DNA from 3 places in the Dorea sp. AF24-7LB genome. Region 3 is predicted to be linked to each of the others. Evidence: riboswitches for the same ligand, from Rfam matches in the RefSeq annotation. Region 3 holds a riboswitch; each other region holds the start of a gene.
The links. A riboswitch is a leader RNA that binds a small molecule or an ion and turns the genes downstream of it on or off. The one in region 3 is predicted to bind thiamine pyrophosphate.

Region 1 (4,247 bases), on a different contig from region 3:
TCCTGTATTTTTATGACGTCTTTACAGACATCACAATCAATTTTATTATAGCATTATCTGGTGGATATAGTCAAAAATGTTCTATAATAACATCTTTTTATCATTGCATGTTTTATAAGCATTTGCGAAAATTAGAAAATTCAAAAAACTTTTTTTAAAAAAGTGTTGACAAAAACTAATTCACGTAGTATAGTATGTATTGTTCTGAGGAACACATAACACAGAACAACAACTTAAGATATGCGACAGTGGCTCAGTTGGTAGAGTACGACCTTGCCAAGGTCGGGGTCGCGGGTTCGAACCCCGTCTGTCGCTCTTGAAGAGGAATTGCAGTTTGCACTTCCTTTTTTGCATATACGGTGAACCCAAGTACAGATTTTTGCTTGCACTGTATTTGACGAATGTGCCTCATCGAGCTCGCATTGTCCCGGAGGCTATTATTTATAATAGAAAATACAATTTCTTGTTATATAAAAAACTGCAGCAAGATGTCCATAACCAGACACCTTGCTGCAGTTTTTTATAATTCTGAATATTTACAGAATATCAATATATTCTCCTGCCAGCGCTTTATTCATACTGCGGACTGCGCAGAATTTTCCACACATACTGCATGTATCGCTGTGGTCATCTTCCGGACTTCTGCTGTCACGGATTGCTCTTGCTGTATCAGGATCCAGTGCGCATGCATACTGTGCTTCCCAGTCAAGCTTTCTTCTCGCGTCACCCATCTTATCATCAATATCTCTTGCTCCTCTGACACCTTTGGCAATATCAGCCGCATGTGCTGCGATCTTGGAAGCAATGATTCCCTGTTTTACATCATCAACATTCGGAAGTGCCAGATGTTCTGCCGGTGTTACATAACAGAGGAATGCAGCTCCGTTCATAGCAGCCACAGCGCCACCGATAGCGGCAGTAATATGATCATATCCCGGTGCGATGTCTGTAACGAGAGGTCCTAATACATAGAACGGTGCTCCCATACAAATACTCTTCTGCACCTGCATATTTGCTGCGACCTGATCAAGCGGCACATGTCCCGGTCCCTCTACCATAACCTGGACATTGTGATCCCATGCACGCTTTGTCAGTTCGCCAAGGCGTACCAGTTCTTCGATCTGGCATACATCCGTTGCGTCTGCCAGACATCCCGGTCTGCATGCATCTCCCAGAGAAATTGTAACATCATACTCTTCGCAGATGTCCAGGATCTCATCATAATATTCGTAGAACGGGTTTTCTTCTCCAGTCATGCACATCCACGCAAATACAAGACTTCCACCACGGCTTACAATGTTCATTTTTCTCTTATGCTTTTTGATCTGCTCAATCGTTTTTCTTGTGATTCCGCAATGCAGCGTTACAAAATCTACCCCGTCTTCTGCATGCATACGGATAACATCTACAAAATCTTTTGCTGATAAAGTAGCAAGGTCTCTCTGATAATGGATCACACTGTCATATACCGGAACTGTACCGATCATAACCGGACATTCACTTGTCAGTTTGCGGCGGAATGGCTGCGTATTTCCGTGGCTGGACAGATCCATGATCGCCTCTGCGCCAAGATTTACCGCACTCATGACCTTTTCCATCTCAATGTCATAGTCTTTACAGTCTCTGGAAACGCCAAGATTGACATTAATCTTTGTACGGAGCATACTTCCTACCCCTTCCGGATCCAGACAGGTATGATTCTTGTTTGCACAGATCGCTACCTTTCCTTCAGCAACCAGTTTCTGTAATTCTTCTACTGTCATCTTTTCTTTTTCTGCAACTTTTTCCAGTTCTGGTGTAACAATTCCCTTTCTTGCCGCATCCATCTGTGTTGTGTAATTTCTCATTGGATCATCCTCCTGTAAATAAAAATTTTTTTCTGCCATGTAAGCATGGCGCACTTTCCTATTCCATAAAAAAAACGCTTCTGCCACCGCAAAAAACGTTTTCGTATAAAAAGAGATGCGCAGGCATCTCTTCTCTTCCGTAATTCTTCCCTACGTTGGCATTATCCAAATCAGGTTATAGGTCGAAACAAATTATAGTTTCCTCTCAGCCAGCTTTGTACCAGCTCCCTGTAACATTAAATTGTATATTTAATTATAGTTTTGCTCTCTGTAAATGTCAACCTAAAATATCTTTGTTGTCCATTTGCTCATGTCCCAGACTTCCTGCACGACATCTTTATAAAATTCCGGTTCATGACAGATTAAAAGAATACTTCCGCGGTATTCCTGAAGCGCTTTTTTCAGTGCATCCTTGGCGTCTACGTCCAGATGATTGGTCGGCTCATCCAAAAGCAGAAAATTCGTGTCACGGTTGATCAGTTTACAAAGACGGACTTTCGCCTGTTCTCCACCACTCAGAACACGGACCTGACTTTCGATATGCTTTGTCGTAAGCCCGCATTTTGCAAGCGCAGAACGCACTTCATACTGTGTAAAAGACGGAAATTCTTCCCATAACTCTTCGATACAGGTATTTTTATTCTCCCCTTTTACTTCCTGTTCAAAATATCCAAGTTCCAGATTCTCTCCCAGTTCACATTCCCCTTTCAGAGAAGGAAGCAGTCCGAGAATACTTTTAAGAAGTGTTGTCTTTCCAATTCCGTTCGTTCCGACAAGAGCAATTTTCTGTCCCCGTTCCATCGAAAAATTCAGTTTTTTCGATAATGGTTCATCATAACCGATCACAAGATTTTTTGTCTCAAAAAGCATTTTTCCCGGCGTGCGTCCGTAACGGAAATGAAATTCCGGCTTCGGCTTTTCTGCCGCAAGCTCGATCACATCCATTTTATCCAGTTTTTTCTGTCTGGACATTGCCATATTTCTTGTCGATACACGCGCTTTATTCCGTGCCACAAAATCTTTCAACTCACTAATCTCCTGCTGCTGTCTGCGGTATGCTGCTTCCAGCTGTGCCTTCTTTACTGCATAAACTTCCTGAAAATGGTCATAATCGCCCACATAACGGTTCAGTTCCTGATTTTCCATATGATAAATAATATTCACCACATCATTGAGAAATGGGATATCGTGCGAGATCAGTATAAATGCATTTTCATATTCCTGCAAATAGCGTTTCAGCCATGCAATATGTTCTTCATCGAGATAATTAGTTGGCTCATCCAGAAGCAGAATGTCTGGTTTCTCCAGCAATAATTTTGCCAGCAGAACTTTGGTGCGCTGCCCGCCACTTAAGTCTGTAACATCACGGTCTAATCCAAGATCCAGAAGTCCCAGCGCTCTTGCCACTTCTTCTACCTTTGCATCAATTGTATAAAAATCATGCAAAGTCAGCTCATCCTGAATTGTTCCAAGTTCTTCCATTAATTCTGCCATCTGTGCATCATCTGCTGTGCCAAGCAGATCGCATATCTCATTCATGCGGATTTCTTTCTGCAGAAGACTGTCAAATGCAGATTTTAGAACTTCCCGGATTGTCATGCCTTTTTTCAGCACCGCATGCTGATCCAGATATCCTGCATGTACGTTTTTCGACCATTCTACTTTTCCTTCATCCGGCGTCAGTTTTCCAGTCACAATGTTCATGAATGTAGACTTTCCTTCTCCATTGGCTCCTACCAGCCCGATATGTTCACCTTTTAATAACCGAAAAGAAACATCTGAGAAAATGGCTCTGTCTCCAAAGCCATGTGTCAGATGTTCCACGTTTAATATACTCATAGAAAATCTCCTACCCCTCCAGCAGCATTGCAATCGCTGCCGGGTCTTCCTCAGCCGAAGCCTGCACGCACAGCAGTACGTCCTGGACATACGACTGTGCGAAATCAAGCGAGCCGGCAATTTCTATTATTGTTTTGCCTTCTTTATATAATGCAAGAATCTGTTCGATTTCTTTTATCTTCTCTCTGAGTGTTTCATCAGCAATAGATGGATGTTCCATATACTCTCTACTCCTGTTCCTGGGCATTTTCTTCCACTTCAAGTCCCAGCTCATCTAACTGCTTTGCATCAACCGGTGACGGAGCTTCTGTCATAAGATCAGAGGCGTCTTTTACTTTCGGAAATGCAATCACATCACGGATGCTGTCCTGCTTTGCCATAAGCATAACAAGACGATCCAGTCCGTATGCCAGTCCTGCGTGCGGCGGAACTCCATATTTGAATGCTTCAAGCAGGAATCCAAACTGCTCTTGTGCTTGCTCCGGTGTGAACCCGAGAACTTCAAACATCTTGCTCTGAATATCCTGATTGAAGATACGTACACTTCCTCCACCGATCTCG
Region 2 (4,247 bases), on a different contig from region 3:
CATCAGCATCTACGCCTTTTGTTGTACCACTGCCGGATGCCAGGGTTTTGATCTCGGAAATATTTCCACGGATCACGGAAAACGGAATTTCTTCCATCAGAGAAACGGCTGTGTTCGTGCGCAGTGCACTTGCTCCCGCTCCTACCGGATCCAGCAGAATTGCATGTCCAAGTTCTGCCGCTTTCTTTCCAGCCAGCTTCATGCCTTCGATACTTCTTATATTTAATGTGCCGATATTGATATTCAATCCTCCACAGATGGAAGTAATATCTTCCACATCCTGCGGCTCGTCAGACATGATCGGACTTCCGCCACATGCCAGCAATACATTTGCCACATCATTTACGGTTACATAATTTGTGATATTGTGAACCAGAGGGGTTGTCTCTCTGACTTTATTTAACATTTCTCCAAGCATAATTCTCCTCCTAATGTTTGAATATACTATTCTATACTTTCGTATACTATCTAGTACAGTTCTCTGTAAACTGCCTCCATCTGCTCAATGGTAGGCTTCACATAGCTCTGATTTAAAAGTCTCTGCTGACTTGCGTCTACACTTACGGCAAATGAATGGATTTCTTCTTCCTTCATGCCATATTCTCTTAATTTTTTACGACTGATAATCTGGTCTAACAATTCCTGCAGTTTTTCATAGACAACCGCTTCATCACATTCCATCATTTTTGCGAGAAATGCATTCAGACGAATGATTTTGCCGGTCGGATTCATTTTCTGATAAGCAGCAAATACGGCAGTCAGGAACTGATAATTTGCCTCTCCGTGTGCGACATGATACATTCCGCTCAGCGGATAGGACATGGCATGCACCATTCCGGTTCCGGCATTGCCAAATGCAACACCTGCCAGATTACTTGCCACAAGAAAATCTTCCAGCAGCTCCATCCGGTATTCTTTTCCATGAGCGATAATCTCACGGAATCCATGCACGATCATCTCCATTGCTTTCTCGCTGAACATCTCCGTGTAGAGGTTCGCTTTTGGTGATACAAAAGATTCAATCGCATGGATAAATGCATCGATCGCGCTGGTTGCGAAGAACTCATATGGAAGCTCACGCAAAAGTTCCGGGATCAGCACTGCCTCATCTGCATAAATCTCGTCTACGGCGAGTCCTAATTTGCTGTGGATCGAAGTAATCTCTGTAATGGAGACATTGGACACTTCCGATCCTGCGCCACAGGTTGTCGGCACTGCAAGAAGTGTGCGCACTTTGCGAAGCGGTACTTCTTTCCGATAATAGCTCTCTGCTTTCGCTTCCCCGTCCAGTACAAGAATCTTCGCCATATCAATGACAGCTCCACCGCCGATAGCAATGATTCTCTTATAATCTCCCTGACGGAAATCCTCAAGCAGTGCATCGATCATTACATCTGTCGGCTCACCGCTGCCATATTTGCTCTTGTATTCTACATGTGCTTTCAGATTCAGCGGTGCAAAACAGGTCTCGTAAATCCGTTTTGTCGCGAGAATGAAATCATCCGCTCCGATGTTGTATGCTTCCACAAAGCTTTTCACATCATCATATTTCTCGATCACTGATTTCTGCTGAAATAATTTCATGACTGTTGGCCTCCTGTTGTTTTTCTTCTTTTTAGGCTTATTCTTAGCCTTCCTCCGTAAGCTCCAACTTGCACAAAAAAATCCTCCTGTATCTTCGACTGAAGACGAAGGAGGGTTCTGTAATATCTAATACATCCCTACGATGGCATTATCCATATCAGGTTCCGGGTCGAAGTTTCTAAACTTCCTCTCAGCCTATACATAAGCTCCCCTTGTCATCACTCTTTTACTCGTTAATTCATCTACTGTAACTATACTGGATAGTTACAGTCTTAACACAGTTAATGATACTCGCCCCACCAACAGATGTCAAGAAATTGCAATTATAAATCATGCAAGTATGACGCATTTTTCCCATCACCATAAGCTACAGAACTTGCCACCGGCAACTTTCTCCGGATGCCATAGCAAAAAAAAATCTCAAAGCAATAAGCTTTGAGATTCATCTTAATCGGAGTGACAGGATTTGAACCTGCGACCTCTACGTCCCGAACGTAGCGCTCTACCAAGCTGAGCCACACTCCGGCATGTCAACCGAATGTTTCAAACATTCAAAACACTCGGCGCCCCTGCCAAGGAACTACGGATAGAGGACTCGAACCTCTACTAACAGAGTCAGAGTCTGCTGTGCTGCCATTACACCAATCCGCATTACGTAGTTCTCTGTTGCGTTCGTTTTTTATCTTTTGTATTTCATCAGCGAACAAATATTATTATATCAGCAAATCCAAAAATTGCAACCCCTTTTTTTAATTTTTTTCAACTTTTTTGTATTTTCTTGTCGAGCGTCTTTGAAAATGCCCATTTTACGCGGGTTTGCGATGGTTTGCAAATTTACAATTTTTTCGTTTCTATATTATTATACCGTTGATGTAATTGCATTTTCTCATAAAAGCACTCCAACATTACAATAACTTCATAAAATCAAGAAAGACTGTTATAGCATGCGCGCATGCTATAACAGTCTTTCTTATTTCTGATAATTCTTACTTCAAGTCCTCAAACAGTTTCTCAGCGTATACGCCGTCTTCGATCAGTTTGGCAAAAGACTTTACAACATAGTCTTTGTCTTCTTTGTATGTTACACCAAACCATTTGTCATGAGAGTCAAGCACTTTTACAGATACTTTGTCAGCCTGTAATAGTTCATCAATATAAATCGGCAAAAGATATTCTGCTTTCAAGATGTCTTTGTCTCCCATTGTCTCAAAAAACTCTTTGAATCCAGCTTCCAGTATGTCGACAAATTCCGGTGTCAGTCCCCACATATTCATAGATACATAAGATTCCGGATTGATGGCTCTTAGTCCGTCTTCTGTATCGACTGCTGCACCGTCTGCCGTCTTCACAATGTTATGTGTCTCATGAACTGCTGTCAGATAGCCTTTCTCATTCAGTTCACACACACCTCTGGTAACAGATCCATTCTCACTTAATGTGTTCTTCAGGATAAAACCTGCCATGCAGAATGCATTCGCCTTCTCCGGTGTGTAATCTACGAGGAAATCATGAAGCTTAGTAAATGCTTCCTTTCCATAGTAATCATCTGCGTTGATAACTGCAAATGGCTCTTTTAAAACATCTTTGCACGCAAGAACTGCCTGTCCGGTTCCCCACGGTTTCGTACGTCCGGTCGGAAGTTCGATTCCTTCCGGAAGTGCATCCAGCTCCTGGTATGCATATGCAATCTCTACATCCAGATCCGCACAGATTTTCTCAATACGATCTCCGATTGCTTCCTTAAATGCTTCCTTAATGTCCTTACGGATAATAAAGACAATCTTATTAAATCCTGCTTCGATTGCATCATGAATGGAATAATCCATGATGATCTCCCCATGCAGTCCGACCGGTGCCAGCTGTTTGATTCCGCCGCCAAAACGGGATCCGATTCCGGCAGCCATAATAACTAATGTCGTTTTCATTTGTACCTCTCCTTGTTCCAGCATCTCTCAAGCCCGCCATCGGTAGTTTCCTTCAGATGCTATATTGCTCAATATTGCGATAATATTATAGCATTTTCATCACAATATTGAGCACCCTTTTTTATTAATATTCTTTTAATATTTTCTAAACGACCGCCTTTTGCAGGAAGATTACTCTACTGTAACACTCTTCGCAAGGTTTCTCGGCTTGTCTACATCCAGACCTCTTGCAACGCTGACATAATAACCAAGGAGCTGTAACGGGATGACTGCCAGTGATGTTGCAAATAACGGATCTGTCTTTGGAATATATACCGTAAAGTCTGCTGTATCTTCAATATTATACTGTCCAAAGTTTGTAAGTCCCATAAGGTAAGCGCCACGACTCTTGCACTCAACCATGTTAGAAACTGTCTTCTCATAGAGATCCGGCTGTGTCAGAACACCGACAACAAGAATGCCGTCTTCGATCAGAGAAATCGTTCCATGCTTCAATTCACCTGCAGCGTATGCCTCAGAATGAATATAACTGATCTCCTTCATCTTCAGACTTCCTTCCAGGCAGATTGCATAGTCAATACCACGACCTACAAAAAATACGTCTCTTGCATTTGCCTGTTTGGATGCAAACCACTGGATTCTCTCTTTGTCTTCAATAATCTTCTCAATCTTCTCCGGCAAGGTTTGCATTTCCTTGATCAGACCGCTATAACGCGCTTCGTCAATCTCGCCTCTTAC
Region 3 (4,247 bases):
TACTTTGAAATATTTTCTTGCAATCCTACATGCATTTCCGATATATTCCACTGTGGACTTACTTCTGCTCTCCCCAGTCAGAATGAGAATTTCCTGTAATCCAGTTTCTGCAATTGCCTGCATTTCTTTCTCAATTTCTTGATCATTTAACTGCGCACGGTTAATTTTATTGTGACAGTTGAATCCACAGTAAATACAATAATTCTCGCAATAATTTGCAATATAAATCGGCGTAAACATATACACACTGTTTCCAAAATGTCTACGTGTCTCATCTTTTGCTGCCTGTGCAATTTCTTCTATAAACGGAAGTGCCGCAGGTGATAAAAGCGCCGCAAAATCTTCTGGTGTTCTGGATGTGTGTGCGATTGCACGCTTTACATCTGCCGCCGTGTATTTATCATAATCGTAAGCTTGCATAGCTTCTACAACCTGATCCAATACTTCTGAGCCGATATCTTCCATTCCCGGCAAATATGTCATATGATCGATTCTGTTTTTCTTCTGATCTTCCAGAATCTCCTCACTTAATATACTTTCATTGATATGTTGATTTTCCATCTTTTTTACCTTCTTGTATTTTTGCAATTTTTGTTAAGATTAATCCTCTAAAAATCCCGTAAGCGGAGAGGATGCGCTGGCGCCTCTTTCGATTGTTCTTCCAAGTCCGGACAGATAAGCACTGCGCCCTGCCTCGATTGCTTTCTTAAATGCTTCTGCCATGACCGGAACATCACCTGCTGTTGCGATTGCTGTATTTGCCATCACTGCCGCTGCGCCCATTTCCATTGCTTCGCATGCCTGTGATGGGCGACCGATTCCGGCATCCACGATGATCGGTAGATCCATTTCATCAATGAGAATCTGTATAAATTCTTTCGTCGCAAGTCCTTTATTGGAACCGATCGGCGCTCCAAGTGGCATAATGCATGCTGCTCCGGCATCTGCCAGCGCTCTTGCCGCATTCAGATCCGGATACATATATGGCATAACTACAAATCCTTCTTTTGCAAGAATTTCCGTTGCTTTTATTGTTTCGTAATTATCCGGCAATAAATATTTGGAGTCGCGGACAACTTCGATTTTTACAAAATCCCCGCATCCAACTTCTCTTGATAATCTTGCGATTCTGACAGCTTCTTCTGCATTTCTTGCTCCGGATGTATTCGGAAGTAATGTTACATTGTCCGGAATATAATCCAGAATATTTGCCAGTCCGCCTTCATTTGCGCGGCGAAGCGCCAGTGTAATGATCTGCGCATCTGCTTTTTCAATGCATGCTTTTACAAGATCCAGTGAAAATTTTCCTGATCCTAAAATAAATCTGGATGTAAATGTGTGTCCTCCCAAACTCCATGTGTCTTTTGTACTCATATGTTTGTCCTCTTTTCTTATTATTTTTTGATTTATATCTCTTCCTCACCAAGAAGCAAGCGTGTGATCATATTTGCTTCATGGGCAGCGCAGATTGCAACTCTTGGCGCCATCAGTCCATTTCCATAACCTGGCTCTGTCACACGGTCACCACACAGGTAAAAGTTCTTCATCAGATGTTCTGTGCGAATTGTATTACTGCTCCCATAGCCTGCCATTCCGGTTGCCGATACCAGTTTCTTTTTCGGAAAATGCTGTAGAATTCCATTTACCAGCATTGCTTTTGCTTCTGGATTATCAAACGCTTCGCATACAATTCCTGCATCTTCAAAAAGAGAAATCAGATTCTCTTCTGTCACTTTCACGCAGTCTGTCCGGATATCAAGATATGGATTAATTTTCAAAAGCAGCGATTTCAACGCATCGGTTTTATACATTCCAAGATGTTCCATAAAGTACTGCTGCCGGTTCAGATTCGTAATATCCACTACGTCAAAATCAATCAAGTGCAAATGCCCGACACCAATTCTTGCAAGTGCATACGCCACATTTGATCCAAGCCCGCCAAGTCCGGCAATTGTCACATGTCCGGCAGATAATTTTTTCTGGATCTCCGGCGAATGACGTTCTTCCAACGCCGCCTGGATCTCTTCTTTTGTTAATGTCTTTGTTGTCTGTCCTTCCATCATTTTCTCCTTTATGTCATTAACTTCCTGGCTCATCTCTTTTTGGTCCGGAACTTTTTTCCTCATCGGTTTCCTCACGCAACTGTCATAATCCCTGTGCTCATCTCTTTTTGTCCCGGACTACTCTTTCTTCCGCTTTAGCCTCCTCCGACAAATGTCACAACTTCCAGACGATCACCGTCTTTCAACATCGTATCGGAATATTCATATTTCGGAAGAATATCTCCATTTAACTCTACCGCAATCCTTTTCATCTGATATCCAGCGTTTTCCAGATAAGCAGCAACAGATATTGACTGTTTCATCTGAATCTCTTTTCCATTTACTGTAATCATTTCACTGCACCTCCTTTTAATCTTAGAAAAAAAGAGTTCACAAAGAAACGTACCCGCGGTGGTGCGCCCCTTCATGAACTCTTGTTCACTCTCAATCTTTTATACCTGTTAATAACAAAAACGGAAGATACCAAAGTATCTTCCGCTCATAACATATTCCTTGCGTTCCTACGTTGGCATTATCCAAATCAGGTATATGGGTCGAAGTTTTAAACTTCCTCTCAGCCTATCACATAAGCTCCCCAGTTCTATTTGATTGTTCTTCTCTAGTATAAATATATTTCACAGATCTGTCAAATATATTTTATATCACATCCTTATCTGGAGCATCTGAACTGAAGTTCTTCCCATCTTCTGTCTACTTCTTTCTGGAAAGCCTCTAACAGATACTCATTGCCTTTCTTGAAAAGATGTTTGAATCTTCCCTGTGGTCTTAAGAAATCTTCGATTGGGAGTTTCTTCTTCGGCTCATAGTTCAGAATCCATTTCCCTTCTACGACCTCAAATAACGGCCAGTAGCATGTCTCTACACCAAGTTCGCAAATCTCCATAATATCCGGCGTATTGTATCTCCATCCACGCGGACATGGTGCCATAATATTCAAGAAAGCAGCGCCTGGTGTATAAATCGCTTTTTCGGATTTGATATGCAGATCTTTAAAGTTCTGTACAAACGTTGTCTGTGCCACATACGGAATATCATGCGCAGCAATTACAGATGCAAGATCTTTTCTGTTCTGTGGTTTTCCGTTACTCTCGCTTCCTACCGGTGTAGTTGTTGTATCTGCATACATCGGTGTTGCAGAAGAACGTTGGATGCCGGTATTCATATAAGCACCGTTGTCATAACAGACATATACCAGATCCTGATTTCTCTCCATTGCTCCGGACAGTGACTGCAGACCAATATCATAAGTACCGCCGTCACCACCAAATGTGATAAATTTGTATGTTTCGTCTAATTTTCCTTTTCGTTTTAATGCTTTGTAGGCACCTTCCACACCACTCATGGTTGCGCCTGCATTTTCAAATGCATTATGAATGTAGCTGTCTTCCCATGCTGTGTATGGGTATGTAAATGTGGATACTTCCAGACATCCTGTTGCATTTCCGATGACTGCTTTATCACCTTCATGAAGACCGCGCAGTACATTACGAACTGCGATTGTTCCACCACATCCGGCACACATTCTGTGTCCTGGCGCCAGACGCTCTGATTTATTCATTGTCTCTTTAAAATTATAACTCATCTTCTCTACGGCCCTCCTTATTCTCTAATTCCAAGATAGCGGTAGGTTTCTCCTGCATCGCCATCTGCGATCATCTGCTTCAGGGCTTCAAATACGCCTTCCATGTCTTCTACGCGCACGTCACGTCCGCCAAGACCGTAGATGTAATTCACTGCCAGCGCATCTGCTTTTGCGCGGTATAATGCACTCATCACATCTGCACCTAACGGTCCGCCATGGTTCGTATAGCTTTCTGCACGGTCCATAATTGCAACTGCTTTCACATTTTTGAGTGTCTCCGCGATCTCATCAGCTGGAAATGGGCGGAACAGACGGATCTTCACAAGTCCGACTTTCTCTCCCTGTTCTCTTAAGCGGTCAATCGCATCTTTTGTTGTTCCTGCTGCAGAACCGATCATTACAACTGCACGCTCAGCATCTTCCATGCAGTAAGATTCAAACAGACCATATTCACGTCCGGATACTTTCGCAAATTCCTTTGCAACCTCCTCTACAACTGCCGGTACATGTTTCATGCCTTCTGCCTGCGAGCGTTTTGCTTCCATATAATAATCTGTGATCGCATATGGACCAACTGCCATCGGGCATTCCGGATTCAGAAG

Region 1: it holds a riboswitch for thiamine pyrophosphate, as region 3 does, so the genes downstream of both, thiC (phosphomethylpyrimidine synthase ThiC) here and thiS (sulfur carrier protein ThiS) in region 3, are expected to answer to the same signal.
Region 2: it holds a riboswitch for thiamine pyrophosphate, as region 3 does, so the genes downstream of both, DWY31_RS03165 (4-hydroxybutyrate dehydrogenase) here and thiS (sulfur carrier protein ThiS) in region 3, are expected to answer to the same signal.

Annotation. Positions count from the first base shown of each region.
Region 1 is NZ_QUFR01000003.1:15,808-20,054, forward strand. It holds tRNA gene DWY31_RS04030 (tRNA-Gly) at 243-315, shown strand; gene thiC (phosphomethylpyrimidine synthase ThiC) at 537-1,847, opposite strand; TPP riboswitch at 1,978-2,089, opposite strand; gene DWY31_RS04040 (ABC-F family ATP-binding cassette domain-containing protein) at 2,130-3,686, opposite strand; gene DWY31_RS04045 (hypothetical protein) at 3,697-3,906, opposite strand; gene aspS (aspartate--tRNA ligase) at 3,914-4,247, opposite strand, start outside.
Region 2 is NZ_QUFR01000002.1:153,538-157,784, forward strand. It holds gene thiM (hydroxyethylthiazole kinase) at 1-418, opposite strand, end outside; gene DWY31_RS03165 (4-hydroxybutyrate dehydrogenase) at 469-1,584, opposite strand; TPP riboswitch at 1,702-1,807, opposite strand; tRNA gene DWY31_RS03170 (tRNA-Pro) at 2,036-2,109, opposite strand; tRNA gene DWY31_RS03175 (tRNA-Gln) at 2,165-2,235, opposite strand; gene DWY31_RS03180 (nucleotidyltransferase family protein) at 2,571-3,509, opposite strand; gene glmS (glutamine--fructose-6-phosphate transaminase (isomerizing)) at 3,681-4,247, opposite strand, start outside.
Region 3 is NZ_QUFR01000005.1:171,235-175,481, reverse strand. It holds gene thiH (2-iminoacetate synthase ThiH) at 1-561, opposite strand, end outside; gene DWY31_RS07280 (thiazole synthase) at 601-1,374, opposite strand; gene thiF (sulfur carrier protein ThiS adenylyltransferase ThiF) at 1,407-2,063, opposite strand; gene thiS (sulfur carrier protein ThiS) at 2,198-2,395, opposite strand; TPP riboswitch at 2,543-2,650, opposite strand; gene DWY31_RS07265 (thiamine pyrophosphate-dependent enzyme) at 2,713-3,645, opposite strand; gene porA (pyruvate ferredoxin oxidoreductase) at 3,663-4,247, opposite strand, start outside.